DNA from 2 places in the Paenibacillus wuxiensis genome. Region 2 is predicted to be linked to the other one. Evidence: riboswitches for the same ligand, from Rfam matches in the RefSeq annotation. Region 2 holds a riboswitch; the other holds the start of a gene.

Region 1 (7,604 bases), on a different contig from region 2:
AACATAGCGAAGTTATATTTCGAAGTAACACATCACTTCATACATCACGAATGAGCCACTATGACATAGGATGGGATGCGATCATTATGCTGTATTATGTAGACTACCATATGCATTTGGAGGAAGGCCCTTATTCGTTCCGCTGGCTTGATCGTACGAATCAAGCATTCGATCACTTCCATCCAATTACTGAACCACTCCATTCCCGTGCATGGCTCGAAGCGAGTTATGCGCGTATGCATACAAGACTGCAGCGAGGAGCTTATGACGAATCATGGCTCGATCTCTATTTGCAAGAAACGCTGCGCAAAGGACTGCGGGAGGTCGGAATCGTAGATCATCTCTATCGGTTTCGAGAGACGCTCCCCTACTTCGAACGTCACCTCGATATCGGAGACTCCCCGCTTGGTCACCTTCAGCATACATGGCTGCATCAAGTATGCACCGAGCGGATGGAGGATTTCGTAGCTGCCATTCAGGCTGCGAAGTCGAGATGGGCCGCACAGGGTGTCGAGCTCCGTCTCGGATTAGAGGCGGATTATTTTGCAGGTGGAGAGAAGGAGTTGGAATCTTTCATTGCGATGGCGGATTGGGACTATGTGATCGGGTCGATTCACTATGTGGATGGATGGGGTTTCGATAATCCCGAGACTCAGTTCCGCTTCGATCAGATTGATCTGCGTGAACTGTACGGACGCTTTTTCGATGATGTCGAACGAATGATTAACAGCGGTCTGTTCGATATTGCCGCCCATTTGGACAATTTGAAAGTATTTCATTATCGCCCATCTGAAGAGCTGCTTCTCCCATACTACGAGCGAATCGCACAGGCATTGCAACGGACAAATACAGCTACAGAGGTAAATGCAGGACTGTTCTATCGCTACCCGGTCAAGGAGATGTGTCCAAGTTCCTCCTTTATCGATGTTCTGCTTCGACATGACGTCCCCTTTACCCTGTCATCGGATTCACACTTTCCAGACGACGTCGGCAAATACGTGGCGGACAATGCCCTTATGCTTCAGCAGCGCGGTCTAGCCGAAATTGCCACATTCCATCAACGTAAACGCATCATGCGACCGCTCGCAACTTCGATTTCTTAATAAAGAAAACCTAAAGCGAGCAACCCTCTCTCCTGTCCCCAAATACACAATCCCCGGCGCAACGACTGCACCGGGGATTTCATGTTTATTATTTTATTTTCTTTCGAACCGGCTCGAATAACTGCAGCCAATAAGCGTTGCTGCTTCCTTCCGGGCTGTCATTTCGTATATGCTCCTCCAAGCAGAATCTTGCCTCTGAATCAGGCTCGTAGTCAGGATGCTTGTTCAATTTCTCCATCAATAATTCCCACGATCCCGTAATATCATCTGTACTCTCCATCATGGCATATACCCCGCCGAAGAACCTAACCTCCGTAAAATGGCTCGGTATGTCGATATTCTCTGGAATGGAGGCATATGCACCATAACCGTAAACGTTCGATTCAACATCAGGGAGTGGTTCTTCATTTTTTCCAAATAGCCGTGCCGTACCTTGCAGCTCAGCTTGCACGAGCCAGTCCGCTAATGATTCGATCGCTTCTTCTTCTGGAGATGCGCTTACGACAACATGGCTGACCATTCTCATTGATGGAAGGGTTACGAATTTGATTGATGCTGGAGAATAACTCCACTGATTACTCATCGGCATTGTCACCTCATGCTTCATATTTAAATGTAGGGACGGTACATGACTTAATTGCAACAGCAATTGAGCCGTAATCGGTTCATTGAGGTACTTGTACGACTGCTCCAACCATTTCTTCAATGTTATTTCCTTCGATATACACTCATTTTTGTGCTCAATCATCTCGTGTGCATACTGAGTCATTACCTGATGTGCGGTTCGGAACGTCATATCCGCCAGCACCACTTTAATCTCTTTAATCCCAATATCGAACCCTCTTAACCAGGCTGTAATACGGATTGCAAGCACGGTCTGTTCATCATATATCCTCCAGCCAGAACTGTCGCGCTGACTTGCGAATAGCCCTTGCGACTCCCAATGGCGCAGGGTACGGCTCGTCACACCGATTTCCTGCGATAATTTATCGATTCCTATCATGTTGCTCATCACTATCATCAACCTCTGTCACTTGACGTATCATAAGGCGCCTTATGAGGTTATTGTATCAGTTGTCGCAGCGTCAATTGCAATACGAAACTTCGCTCCAAGCACTAACAAATTATCGTTTTGACCGAATGGTTCAGAAAACAAACGTTTTACAATTATCTCCATCAATGCTAAAGTAGTTCGTAAGATGAATATGACGTGAAATCCACTAGGGGAGCCGCATAGGCGGCTGAGACAAGAATTCTTGGACCCTTTGAACCTGATCCGGGTAATACCGGCGGAGGGAAGTGGAGCCGGCCGGTTCATGGTCTTTATGTATGGACATGATGAAGCCGCTCCATTTCGGGGCGGCTTTTTTTGGCTGCCGCGAAGTGCTCCTTGACCAGATTTCAGCATGCATTCATCCCCTATCCAATCATGCGGAGGTGCTGTTCATGCTTACATTTACGGAGGAACTGAGACACGAAGCGGAGCCGATATACGATGCCATTATGGAGCATCCGTTCGTTCGGGGAATTGCTAAGGGTACTGTCAAGAAAGAACAGTTGATTCACTACGTAAAGCAGGATTTTGAATATTTGAATGCCTTTATTCGGATTTATGGCATTGCGATTTCCAAATGCGACAACCGAGAGACAATGGCTCTTTTCAACGAGCAAATCTCATTCGTACTGAATAGCGAGACACACCCCCATCATAATTTTTGTAATGTGGCAGGCGTGACGTTCGAAGAACTGCAAGGCTACCCGCTCGCCCCTTCTGCGAGCCATTATGTGTCTCATATGCTTACCGTGGCCCACGAAGGAACCCTGGAAGATATTATTGCGGCTTTGCTGCCGTGCCCATGGACATATACGGAGATCGGACAACGTTTGCTAAAGGAAGTAAATCCAGATGAGGCCCATCCGTTCTATGAGTGGATTCATTTCTATGGAGACCTCGGCGGCGGAGTTACGGACAAAATGCGCCGAATGCTGGATGAATGGGCAGAATCGCTGTCGCAAGCACGCAAGCAGCAGCTGAAGAAGCATTTTCTGACTAGCTGCCAGTTGGAATATCTATTCTGGGACATGGCTTATCAAGTAGAAGACTGGCCGGTAGGCTTGACGGAGAAGACAGAGGTGAGACAAGGATGAATGATATGCCTCTCTTCCCTCAACGTATTAAGGAACGGCGCCCCCTCATCCACAATTTGACGAATATCGTCGTCGCCAACTTTACCGCTAACGGTCTGCTAGCCATTGGAGCCTCCCCTGTGATGGCTTCAGCCAAGGAAGAGGTAGCGGACATGGCCAAGGCAGCAGATGCGCTCGTATTGAACCTTGGCACGCTCGATACTGACATGATAGAAGCTATGCTAATCGCAGGACGGTCGGCGAATGTACATGGCATTCCCGTTATTCTCGATCCAGTAGGCGCAGGCGCAACGCCGTATCGGACGAAGGTATCTGTGAAGATGCTTAAGGAATTGCGCGTCTCGATCGTGCGCGGCAACGCCGCTGAAATTGCCCAGCTTATGGGGGAAGCAGGCGAGATCAAGGGCGTGGATTGCGTGGAGTCTGAAAGCTCCCTCCGCTCCCCTGAAGCGTTGTTCGATCTTGCTGCGCGGGCAGCCGATCGATTCGGCACCATCGTTGCCATTTCGGGCAAAGAGGATGTCATTACAGACGGCACAACCGGCTACGTTATTGCGGGCGGTCATCCGATATTAACGAGCATAACGGGAAGCGGGTGCCTGCTGACATCGGTCATCGGCGCATTTGCCGCAATAGAGTCTGATTTATTGCTGGCGGGAGCCGCAGCGATGTCTTATTATGGGTGCGCAGCCGCCCATGCCTATCGAACAGCGGGTCATCGTGGACCCGGCAGCTTCCAGACCGCATTTCTTGATGCCTTGGCTGAGATCGACCAATTCGATACAGCAGTATCTACGATCACCCCCCATCAAGCCACCGCTAGAAGGAAGGTATGGCTATGACGGTCGCACGAGCATTGACGATTGCTGGTTCTGATAGCGGTGGCGGCGCCGGCATTCAAGCCGACATCAAGACATTCCAAGAGCTTAACGTATTCGGCATGTCAGCGATCACGGCCGTGACCGTACAGAACACGTTGGGCGTTCATGGCGTTTACCCGCTTGCTCCAGAAGCCGTCTCCGAACAGATGAATGTCGTCGTAGAAGATATTGGGGTCGATGCTGTAAAAACAGGTATGCTGTTCAGCGCAGGCATTATTGAGACAGTAGCGAATCGCATTGAAGCATTCGGTTTGAACAACGTTGTCGTCGACCCGGTCATGATAGCCAAGGGAGGCGCAGAGCTGCTGCAGCAAGATGCCATAGAGGCCATGAAGAATCGCCTACTGCCGCTTGCGCTGATTGTCACGCCGAACATCCCAGAGGCAGAAGCGCTTGCGGGTATGAAGATTGTATCCCTGCAAGATCGGCGCGATGCCGCGATGAGAATTGCCGAATACGGCGCCAAAATGGTCGTCGTCAAGGGCGGCCACGCAATGACGACCGAGCTTGCTGTTGACCTGTTCTATGACGGAGCCCGCTTCACACTGCTGGAAGACCGCAGAATCACAACGAAGCATACTCACGGCACGGGCTGCACCTACTCGGCAGCAATTGCGGCAGAACTCGCGAAGGGTGCTGCTCCCCGCGACGCAGTTCGTACAGCGCGGCATTATATTCAAGCAGCTATTGAGGAGTCGCTCGGGCTCGGCGGCGGCAACGGCCCAACCAACCATTGGGCATATCGGCAGCGGCAGATGCAAGAGGTGGTCAGATGATAAGTATAGATAGTCGCATTGAAGAAGCCCGCATGCGTTCCTATTTGCAGCTGTACCTCGTGCTCGGCAGCGGCAATTGCGAGGGTGACCCTGCAGCGGTTGTCGAGGAGGCCATTCGCGGAGGAGTAACAATAGTACAGTTTCGAGAAAAGGGCGCAAACGCGCTGAAGACTGCAGCTAAGAAAGAACTTGCAATGCGCATTCAGTCGGTGTGCAGAAGACACGACATCCCCTTCCTCGTGAACGATGATGTAGAGCTGGCGCTTGCCTTGAATGCGGACGGGGTTCATGTTGGCCAGAACGACGAGCCTGCGGCGCAAGTCAGGGATCGCATTGGCAATAAAATACTCGGCGTGTCCGTTCACTCGGCAGCTGAGGCTCTGCTGGCTGAGGAACAAGGAGCCGATTATCTCGGCGTTGGGCCGATATATTCGACTGCTTCCAAAGAGGATGCTCTAGAGCCGCAAGGCACTGCAATCATTCAACGGCTAACAGAGATAACATCACTGCCGATCGTAGGCATTGGCGGCATTACGGCAGAGCGTGCGCCACATGTAATTCGAGCTGGTGCAGACGGGATCGCTGTTATCTCTGCCATTACCCATGCGGAGAATGTATGTCATGCCGCGAGAGGACTTGCTTCCGGAACTGTTCTCTCGGCAGCAGGATCGAGTCACCCAAGCGTTGCTTGCCCTTCTGTCATACCATAGATACCATCTTTGTCGTTCAATTGTCGAACATCATGGAGGAATCCGCCTGAAAAGGCGGATTCTTTTTGTGTGCCGCTAATAAGATATAAAAGTACGCCGTTTCAAGAAAATGAAAAGGAGGAATTAGCATGTGTACAAATATATCGATACCGCGAAAATCGAAGAAGGGCGGCATCGTTTCTGCAAGAACAATGGACTGGACATTGAAGCTCAATTCCATCGTCAATTTTGTGCCTCGTGGACAGTCTTTTCCTGAAGCCAATCTTCCGGGAGATGAAATGAAATGGAAAAACAAGTACGGGTTTGTTGGAGCAGGCGATCCAATTGAAGACTTTATCTTTTACTCCGACGGATTGAACGAGCATGGACTTTCCGTTGCCGGGCTGTGGTTGTCCTGCAGCAAATATCCCATGCCTCGACCAGGTGCCCCCATCCTTTACAACTCCAATTTTGTTCCGTATCTATTGGGGAATTATAAAAATACCCATGAGGTAAAGGCTGCTTTGGCTGATTTGACCGTCATTAATATTTCAGAACTATATCCGTCCGCCTATGCGCTTCTGCATTATATTATCAGTGACGCATCCGGCAATCATTTAATCGTGGAGTTTACTGAAGGGGAAATGAAAATTTACCCGAGCAAACTGGGCGTATTGACGAATGAGCCTACATATCCTTGGCATCTTGTCAATCAAGAGCTATATCAGCACTTAAGCCTGGAAAACAATGCGCAAACCAGCTGTGGAAGTGAACTCTACGGCAGCGGCCAGCTCGGAATTCCAGGCGATCCGACTCCCCAATCCCGCTTTGCTCGATCTGCATTCCTACAGAAAACGACTTTTCGTCCTGCCAACACGAAACAAAGCATCGGGTTAGCTAGACAAATCTTGCAAACACTCACGGTTCCTAGCGGCACGGTCTATAATATGGGCTCCAGCACCATATACGATTGGACGCAGTGGTGTGTATACCGCGATCATACCAATCGCAGCTACTACTTTAACACAGACTTTAACAGCAAGCTTTACGGGATACACCTCACCCAATTAAATCTCGATGCCTCTGAACAAAGCCGAATCCAAATAGAAAGGCCTGCTTGGTACGAAGACATTACCAAAGCGTTTAACGCCTGACACGTATACCGTATGACCAATGAGCTCTCTCAGGCTGAAGTATTAAGAATAATACTATATTCTCATTAACTTCCCTATTTACTACGCATGCTCCAGCCTGATCAATTCATCCGTGCGTACGCATTTTAGCCCTCTACGTTCGGCCTCGTGCAATATATCGCGCAGCACCGTCAACATTTGTCCAGGGGCTTCCTTGTCAGCGCCGAACGTATCCCCACTGTCATGGAGTACGATAACTGCACCTGGCTCAATACGCTCAGACAGCAGCTTACGCAAGTTGCGTTCCCCCGTATCCAGCTTCCAATCCCGCGCAATAATCGACCATAATACGAGCCGATACGATTTGCGCAGCAGGAACAGATCTCCTAAATTCAGTATCCCCCATGGAGGACGATAGAAGGTCGGCCGCTCTCCTGTAATGCGTTCAATAATGTCCGCAGAACGTTCCACATGCTCGCGCCTGATGTTCCGAGGCGTCATGACCCAATTCGGCATATGCGTATAATTGTGAATGCCAATCTGATGGCCTTCCTCATGCATCCGTTTCACAAGCTCAGGATACTTCTCCGCCTTGCTGCCCAGAACAAAAAAGGTAGCCTTCACGCCCCGCTCACGCAATAAATCAAGCAGCTCTGGCGTGTAATCCGGGTCTGGACCATCATCGAACGTAAATGCGACATGACGATGTGCCCGCTTCCGTCCCGCCTTGCGAAATACACCCCATCCGCAGATTCGTGTTAATAAAAAGGGAAGCCCCATATAAATAGCGATTAGTGCAATTAATATTCCTGCGATAAGGTTATCCATGTTCTTATCCCTTCTCCCCGTTTACATATCGATTCACAAGTGCTGA
Region 2 (7,604 bases):
TACAACGCGGGTCCTGGCAATGTGAACAAATGGATTCGCAACAAAGTATGGGACGGACGCTATGACACAGCCAAGCAGCAAATCCCATATGGGGAAACAAAGTTGTACGTACAGCGTGTTATCCATTATTATGATAAGTATAAAAACATCTACCCGAAAATGAAGTAGAACGAAGAAGAAGCATCGGACAAGCCGATACCGTTATCGCGCATGATGTCCGACGCTTCTTCCGTCATTATTTGTATTGACCTGCAAGAGATTGTTCAGCGATTTGGACAAGGCGCTTCGTGATGTAACCACCGATAGAACCCGTGTCACGAGTTGCCATGTTGCCATAGTATCCGTCAGATGGGATGGCAATGCCCAACTCTTGTGCGATCTCGAACTTCATTTGTTCAAGAGCTGCTGTCGCTTGAGGTACGACCAAGTTGTTGCTGGAACGATTGTTTTGGCTCATTTGATTCACCTCCTTGCGGTTGGTAATTGTATTGTGTGCATTCTTTCAAAGATCATTACAGGTAACCACTGGTAACTTTTTAAAAAGTGAATTGTGATAAACATCAAGAGTAGAACGGAGGAACGAAAATGAAGTGTCCTTATTGTGACCACTTAGGAACAAAGGTACTTGATTCTCGTCCAGCGAACGACAATAAGTCTATTCGCCGCAGGCGGGAGTGCGAGCTGTGTAGCAGACGCTTTACTACATTCGAGATGGTGGAGGAGACTCCGCTCATCGTTATTAAGAAGGATGGAAGCAGGGAAGAGTTCAGTAGGGATAAGATGCTGCGCGGACTTATTCGTGCCTGTGAGAAGCGTCCCGTATCTGTGGAACGGCTGGAGATGATTGCTTCGGAGGTCGAGAAGCAGCTGCGAGATACCGCCCATGCGGAGGTAGACAGCCGTGTCATCGGTGATTTCGTCATGGAGCAGCTCTATCCAGTAGATGAAGTTGCTTATGTGCGGTTCGCATCGGTCTATCGTCAGTTCAAGGATATCAGCATGTTTATGAAGGAACTGAATCATCTTCTGTCGAAGAACGCCCTTGGCGAACATCCAGATAAATAGTTTAAACAAGCTCGGAAAACCCCTCAAGCAGTAAACTGTTTGAGGGGTTCTTTGTATTTTATCGAGCAATCAAGTGTGGATTGATGGATAGGTGCAGATCCACATTGCAGACGACTTTCCATCGTAGCGGGCATTTTCCCCGATTTGAGGAGCCAGAGCGCTATCTTGATATAGTTAGTGAGTTTTTCGTGCAAATAAAAACTCCCTCAAACATTTGAGGGAGAATAGACGTTAAAAAATAATTCTTCTACGGGTATCAAGCAGCACGATAGCAAGGAGATCGAAGAGCACCAACGGCAAGATGAAAGGGAAAAATGAAGTGTGTACTTTTCCCGCATGCTTTACGGAGTTGACCTTTAAGTACACTCTCTTTTTATCTACTTTCACGATGGTGCCTGTATATATGTTACCGTTTTTGGCCTTTATCTTTACGAATTTTTTCAAGAACTTTACACTTTTGGAGTAATGGGGGGATAACGTCTTAGACGTAATCTTCTTAGGCGTGATTTTTTTAGGCATAGAAAGACCTCCTTTTCGCATAATAGCGGAACACACAATGTGCTTAGATATGTTATGCAGGATGTACGAAAAGGGTGTCATATGTGTCACAATTGTCCTTGATACCATTGTACGAACCCGAGTTTCCAGGATACGTAGTAGCATAACGCGATTCCGCCTAGCAGAAGGAAGAGTAAGGCCCAATCCTTCCATGTAACTCGAAGCTTCACATAATAAGCTCTTCCACGTCGGCCTGTGAATCCCTTCGATATCATGGCGGCAGCTACACGCTCCGACTTGCGGATAGCTGAAGCGAGCAGTGGAATTGCATAACGCTTCCATGCCCGCAGCTTGCTCTTCCAGCCACGCTCCCGTTCTATGCCTCGCATGCGGTGGGCATCCTGTATGATGCGCAGTTCTTCCTTGAAGAAGGGGAGGAAGCGATAGCCTGCCAGAATACCGTATGCCCACTTGGGCGACAGCTTGCATTGCTGCATCAGGCTCAGCATGAAGCGAACAGGATCTGTCGTCAAGATGAAGATGAGCGACAAGGCGGAGAAGATAAGCACTCTGAGTCCGAGTGATATTGCCTGCTGGAACGTGGCCTCCGTAATGATGAACGACCCCCACTGCCATAGAATGGCACTTGAAGCGGGATCGGCAGAACGCGGGAAGACGAGAGCCGTCCACACGTAGCCGATGCCCATAATGAGGAAGGGGCAGAAGCTAAGCAGCCATTTACGCCATGATATGTTCCCTAATAGGAATGTAAATAGAACGATGTAGACAAGTGCTGCAAGCGGTGTAACCGGATCGAACGTCAACGACAGCATAATAACCGCTATAATGATCGCAAGCCCCTTAATGCTTGGATTCCAATCACGGAGTATCAGGATGATCTCCTCCTTCGATACCTGTCGTCTGTGCAAGTAAGCGAAATGTCACCGCGAAGTTCATCGGCATACGCAGATGACACTTCTCCACGAGCTCAGGGTGCTCCTTCCACAGCTTGGAAGGGCTGCCGTCAAACTGTATGCAACCTTCATCTAGCACAATAATTCGGTCGGCATAGTTCTGAACCCACTCCATATCATGCGTGATCATCAGGACAGTTGCGCCTGCTTGGGTTCGTGCTTGCAGGGTGTCCATCAGCTGCTTGGATGTATAAGAATCTTGTCCATATGTCGGCTCATCGCATAACAATAGCTGTTGGCTGTCGGTAAGAACGGAAGCGACACTAAGTCTTCGCTTCTGTCCTTGGCTGATGGAGAAGGGATTGGCATTGGCAACCTTGTTCAAGCGGAAGCGTGTCAAGGCTTCTCCGACATGCTGCTGTACTTCTTCTTCGCTCAGAAGCTGCAAGCGCATCCCGAATGCAAGTTCATCGAACACGGTATCAGTAATGAACTGATGCTCTGGATTCTGGAATACATATCCGATGAAGGCTCTCAGCTCCCGCTCTGCATATCGATGAAGAGGCATGCCATTCAGAATGATTTGACCTTCATCCGGCTGTGTCAATCCAGATAAGAGGGAGGCGAGGGTAGATTTCCCAGCTCCGTTTGGACCAACAAGTGCTACCCATTCCCCTGAATGCAGAGTAAGGGACACGTGATCGAGGATTACTCTCCCTTTACGCCGATAGACAAGGTTGTTCGCTTGCAAGACTTCCTCAGGCTTTCGTGGGGAACCGTTCGATTGAGCTGATGTTAGGATGCGCATCACATCCTGCTGTGCTAATTTAGGGAGCGACAGCAGCAGGTTCAGCAGATCCTCGTCGGTTAGTGCGGGTTCTGCGGACTCGAGACGCTGATGAACGGACTGCTCATCATAATTGCTGAAATCGAAAATGTTACTACTATCGTCATCGTTGCTGCTATCGCTACTGTTGCTGCGATTAAACCACTCACGGATGAATTGCTGCAGTTCCAGCGCTTGCGGAAGCCAGATACCGCGTGACTTGGCTTCAGCTGCATGATGCTTGAAGTAGGAGACAGGAAGACCGTCAAAGACGAGGGCTCCATCCTCATCCATCACGAGCAGGCGATCCGTCATGCCGATCCAATCGTCCAATTGATGCTCAATGATGAGCAGAGCCATCCCTTCCCTGCGTGCCAGTTCTGAAATGAGTACAGCAAATTGATGTCTTGTATACGGATCGAGATTCGAGGTGGGCTCATCCAATACAAGCATGTGCACGCGATGGGCTAAAGCGCAGGCGAGGGCCAGCTTCTGCTTCATGCCTCCCGACAGCTCGTGGACATACGCATGACGCCATGCGAGCAATCCTACTTTTTCTAAGACCTCTTGAATCATGGATTCCATCTCAGTTCGAGGGCAATCCCGATTTTCTAGGCAAAAGGCTATTTCTTCTTCTACACGCAGCATACAGAACTGACTTTCGAAATCTTGAAATACAATTCCGATATGCTGGGCCGCTGCACCGGAATCGTACTGTTCAATTGGCTTGCCATACAAATGGACACTGCCATCGACGAGACTATCTATTGCATGTGGATACAGCCCGGCAAGGCAAAAGGCTAGCGAGCTCTTGCCGCATCCGCTTGGGCCTAACAGCAGCACGGTTTCTCCCTCATGCAGGGTGACATTGATGTTGGATAAGACGGGCTCGCCTTCGGTCTCGAAGGCGAGTGTCAGATCAGTGGCTTCCAGTGCAATAAGAGCTCCATGCTCGGCGTCACGTTGTAAGGTCGATTGTGCTGGGTGCTTGGAATTGAGAAGCGCTGGGCTTGCCATGTTACCGCTGCCCCTTTGCAATTGGGAAACTTCTAAGAACTCCTGTATTGGTCAAGGCGTCCGCAATCCATTTGCCAAGCAGACCTGAAATGAGTGCACCGCTTATACAGCGAACGATGAACATCGCGAGGATGAGACCAACAGAGTAGGCCGCATAACCGCTGCGGAAATACCCCCACGCGAAGCTGAATACAGCGGAGCCCACCCCAGCCAGCATGAGCACTTTGGTTGAATAATTCCGATATCTTGTAGCGGCAAATACGGCTTCGGCGCCTAAACCTTGAATAAGGGCGGATACAATCAAAATAGGCCCTACAGCGTTGCCGATTAATACCTCAACCAGTCCAGCGACTGTCTCTGAAATGACGGCAGCCCCCGGTTTGCGGATAATATAGGTGGCGATGATCGATACGATAAACCAAATGCCGAAGATGACTTCATATCCCATCGGCCCCATAAAGCCAACAAGCACATTGCCTATTTGCAAGAAGAGCAGATAAATGACGGCAAACACGACAGATAATGAACTGAGAACGACGATATCTTGTAATTTCCATTGGCTGTTTCGCGAATTCATGAACATTCCTCTTTTCTTAAAACGATGATCGGATGAGTCCGTTGGGTTTGTAGCTTGCATTTTGGAAATTCTTTATCTTCAGCTGCTACCTTGTGGAAGGGCTGTTTGCTGACATCGTAGTTGTCATCACCACATGGGACTTGTCTGATTTTCTCGCCCGATTAAACGCGTTCTCAAGTGTAGCAAATACTCGCTGTGCATCTCCTTCTAAGCGGCTTGCATAATGAGCGCTCTCATCGAAAGTGCCTTCTTCCTTAGCAAGGCCAATGATTTCATAGATCGTATCCATGTAATCTGCCGTTCCAAGCGGGTAGAGCGCAAAATGAGCAGCGACCTTAAGAGGAATCGCTTGTTCCGCATTCATTCGAATTTCGTCCGTATTCATGAAGGCATCTCCTTGTGTGTCACCTGGACAGCCAACAGAGAAGGTAGCATTCAGCGCAACATGCTCTCCACTTGCCGCGCTATGTAAAAAGATTGACTGAACGACATCGAATACATGTTCACTGCGCCCACGAACCCAGGTGCTGACATCATCGGTATGGCACCATACCTTGGACATGTCTGTGTCTCGCAACGCTCCCAAAATAAGTTCAACGAAGCGATTGCTCATCGGATAGATGGAAAATCGACAACCAACGATGCGGCTCGTACCGCAAGATAACTGACTCATAACTTATATCCTCCCTGACGAATCAATATGTGGCCAGCAGACAACAAAAAAACTGCACCGTGAGTCGGTGCAGTTACGCTTGAGGATACAAGGGTATAACATGGCTTCATGCAATGACGAACATGACGAAGCCGCAGCTTATATCAATCAGTCGACTACACTTCCCCACGCTAGTATTATCTAGTTCGGGTTATAAGGGTTAACAGCGTTGCCGCTGTCTCTCAGCTTGTTACAGCACCCCTAGTGTTCGAATTCACTATGCAGTTGTTCCATTGTTCATATGCTTGACAGCTTTCATTATACACGGGATGATCCGTTTGTAAAGGGTGTAACACCAAAAGGAATACTTCAAACTGGAGCTTATTATTGCAATGGGCTAGATCCGGGCATGCAAACGATCCGTGGTATCGAAGCCTGAAGGTGATGCCCGACATCGTGAAGGGACTCTAGTCCTCCGTAATTGTCAACGTGATTTGAAACAAGGTATGGTAACACTGATCCTGCATTAATTCAATCGTGCCATCATGGAGCGTTATGATTTTTTTGCAAATGGCGAGACCTAAGCCTGTACTGTCTTTAATCGGGCCATCGCCGCGGACGAATTCTTCGAAAATATGGTCCTTGATCGGCTCCTGAACGCCAATTCCGTCGTCTCCGATCCACAGTATAACGTTTCCTTCTTGTCGCGCACATGACACATAGAGCACCGTTCCCGCTGGATTATATCGCAGTGCATTGCTGATTAAGTTGGTGATGACGCGACTCATATGAATCTTGTCCATCTTGACATAGAGCGGTTCTTCCGGGATATGTGCTTCAAGCTCAAATCCCTTCTCTTCTATTTCCGGATAAAATTCGACCACGAGCTGTTGGAACCATTTCGTAACGTTCACTTTCTCTTTGCTCAATTCCGTATGCTTGTCATCCAGCTTCGCCAGTTCAAATAAGTCTTTAATCAAATTGGCCATATAAGCTGACTTATCGTAAATGTATTGAATATATTTGCGGGTATCCTTGTCTTCCAATGCCTGATTGTCCAACAGGAGCTGCGAATAACCGTAAATCGAAGTAATCGGCGTCTTCAAATCATGCGATAGATGCAGCAGCATGTTTCGCTTATTGTTCTCGGCAGCTTCCTTCTCGGCAGAAGTACGCTGCAGACGTTCAGCCATGCCGTTAAACGCATCTTGTATTTCCGCGAATTCCTGTTCGGCTGAGTAATGAAGCCGCTTCGTGTAATTGAAGTGCTCCATCTCTTTGATGCCTTCCAAGATTTGCCGCAGCGGCTTTTTCACTTGTCTAACCGAATAGCGGGCGTAAAAGTAAAGCAGGATAAACAATAAAATAGCTAATAATGCAGCAAAGATTGTTGTCGCGGTTGATAATTTCAACAAGCGCTCAGGAATTTTCCACAGCAATACATAAGATTCGCCGTTCGGCCCTTTTGCTTGATAAGCATGATAGGAGATTGCATCATCGTTGCGCTCTACATCCATTTTGGCATACATTTGGCCGTCTTCGTAATGCTTGATGTTGTCCTCTTTGTTTCCTTTGACAAAAATGATTTCGCCTGACTCATTCACGATTTCGAACCAGCCGCCATACTTGTCCAGCAAATGCCCACTGATGTTATGGAAAGGGTACCGATAAATATCCGTTCCATTAATTTGAGCAACGACCAGTTCATCGATATAACGCCTCATAAATAGGTTCGTGCTTAGGAGAGATACAATGATCGCTGCTATCATCAGGACGCAGATCACTGCATAATTTCGAAAAAATACCCGTTTTAAGGGACGTCGACCGGAGAGGTTATTTGCTTTTTTCAAAACGGTAGCCTAACCCCCTAATCGTAATGAGATGAACAGGCTTTCTCGGATTATCCTCAATTTTCTCGCGGATTTTGCTTATGTACACCATAATTAAATTTTCGTCTCCGGTGTATTCCTCGCCCCATACTTGCTCGTAAATATGGGCTTTGGTTAATACTCTGCCAGCCTCTCTCATAAGGAGCTCCACAATCTTGAACTCGTA

Evidence for each region. Region 2 has a riboswitch for thiamine pyrophosphate ahead of ABN764_RS24105 (YkoF family thiamine/hydroxymethylpyrimidine-binding protein). Riboswitches for the same ligand answer to the same signal wherever they lie in the genome.
Region 1: another riboswitch for thiamine pyrophosphate. It lies ahead of tenA (thiaminase II); the one in region 2 lies ahead of ABN764_RS24105 (YkoF family thiamine/hydroxymethylpyrimidine-binding protein).

The regions. Positions count from the first base shown of each region.
Region 1 covers NZ_JBEFZI010000004.1:232,552-240,155, reverse strand. The annotation lists gene ABN764_RS10100 (histidinol phosphate phosphatase domain-containing protein) at 87-1,103, shown strand; gene ABN764_RS10095 (MerR family transcriptional regulator) at 1,192-2,115, opposite strand; TPP riboswitch at 2,316-2,418, shown strand; gene tenA (thiaminase II) at 2,550-3,251, shown strand; gene thiM (hydroxyethylthiazole kinase) at 3,248-4,093, shown strand; gene thiD (bifunctional hydroxymethylpyrimidine kinase/phosphomethylpyrimidine kinase) at 4,084-4,908, shown strand; gene thiE (thiamine phosphate synthase) at 4,905-5,618, shown strand; gene ABN764_RS10070 (linear amide C-N hydrolase) at 5,747-6,751, shown strand; gene ABN764_RS10065 (polysaccharide deacetylase family protein) at 6,833-7,558, opposite strand; gene ABN764_RS10060 (YkoP family protein) at 7,563-7,604, opposite strand, start outside.
Region 2 covers NZ_JBEFZI010000011.1:140,026-147,629, reverse strand. The annotation lists gene ABN764_RS24140 (lytic transglycosylase domain-containing protein) at 1-168, shown strand, start outside; gene ABN764_RS24135 (alpha/beta-type small acid-soluble spore protein) at 236-457, opposite strand; gene nrdR (transcriptional regulator NrdR) at 586-1,065, shown strand; gene ABN764_RS24125 (hypothetical protein) at 1,297-1,584, opposite strand; gene ABN764_RS24120 (energy-coupling factor transporter transmembrane component T family protein) at 1,671-2,456, opposite strand; gene ABN764_RS24115 (ABC transporter ATP-binding protein) at 2,443-4,320, opposite strand; gene ABN764_RS24110 (ECF transporter S component) at 4,322-4,897, opposite strand; gene ABN764_RS24105 (YkoF family thiamine/hydroxymethylpyrimidine-binding protein) at 4,983-5,570, opposite strand; TPP riboswitch at 5,716-5,822, opposite strand; gene ABN764_RS24100 (HAMP domain-containing sensor histidine kinase) at 6,017-7,399, opposite strand; gene ABN764_RS24095 (response regulator transcription factor) at 7,383-7,604, opposite strand, start outside.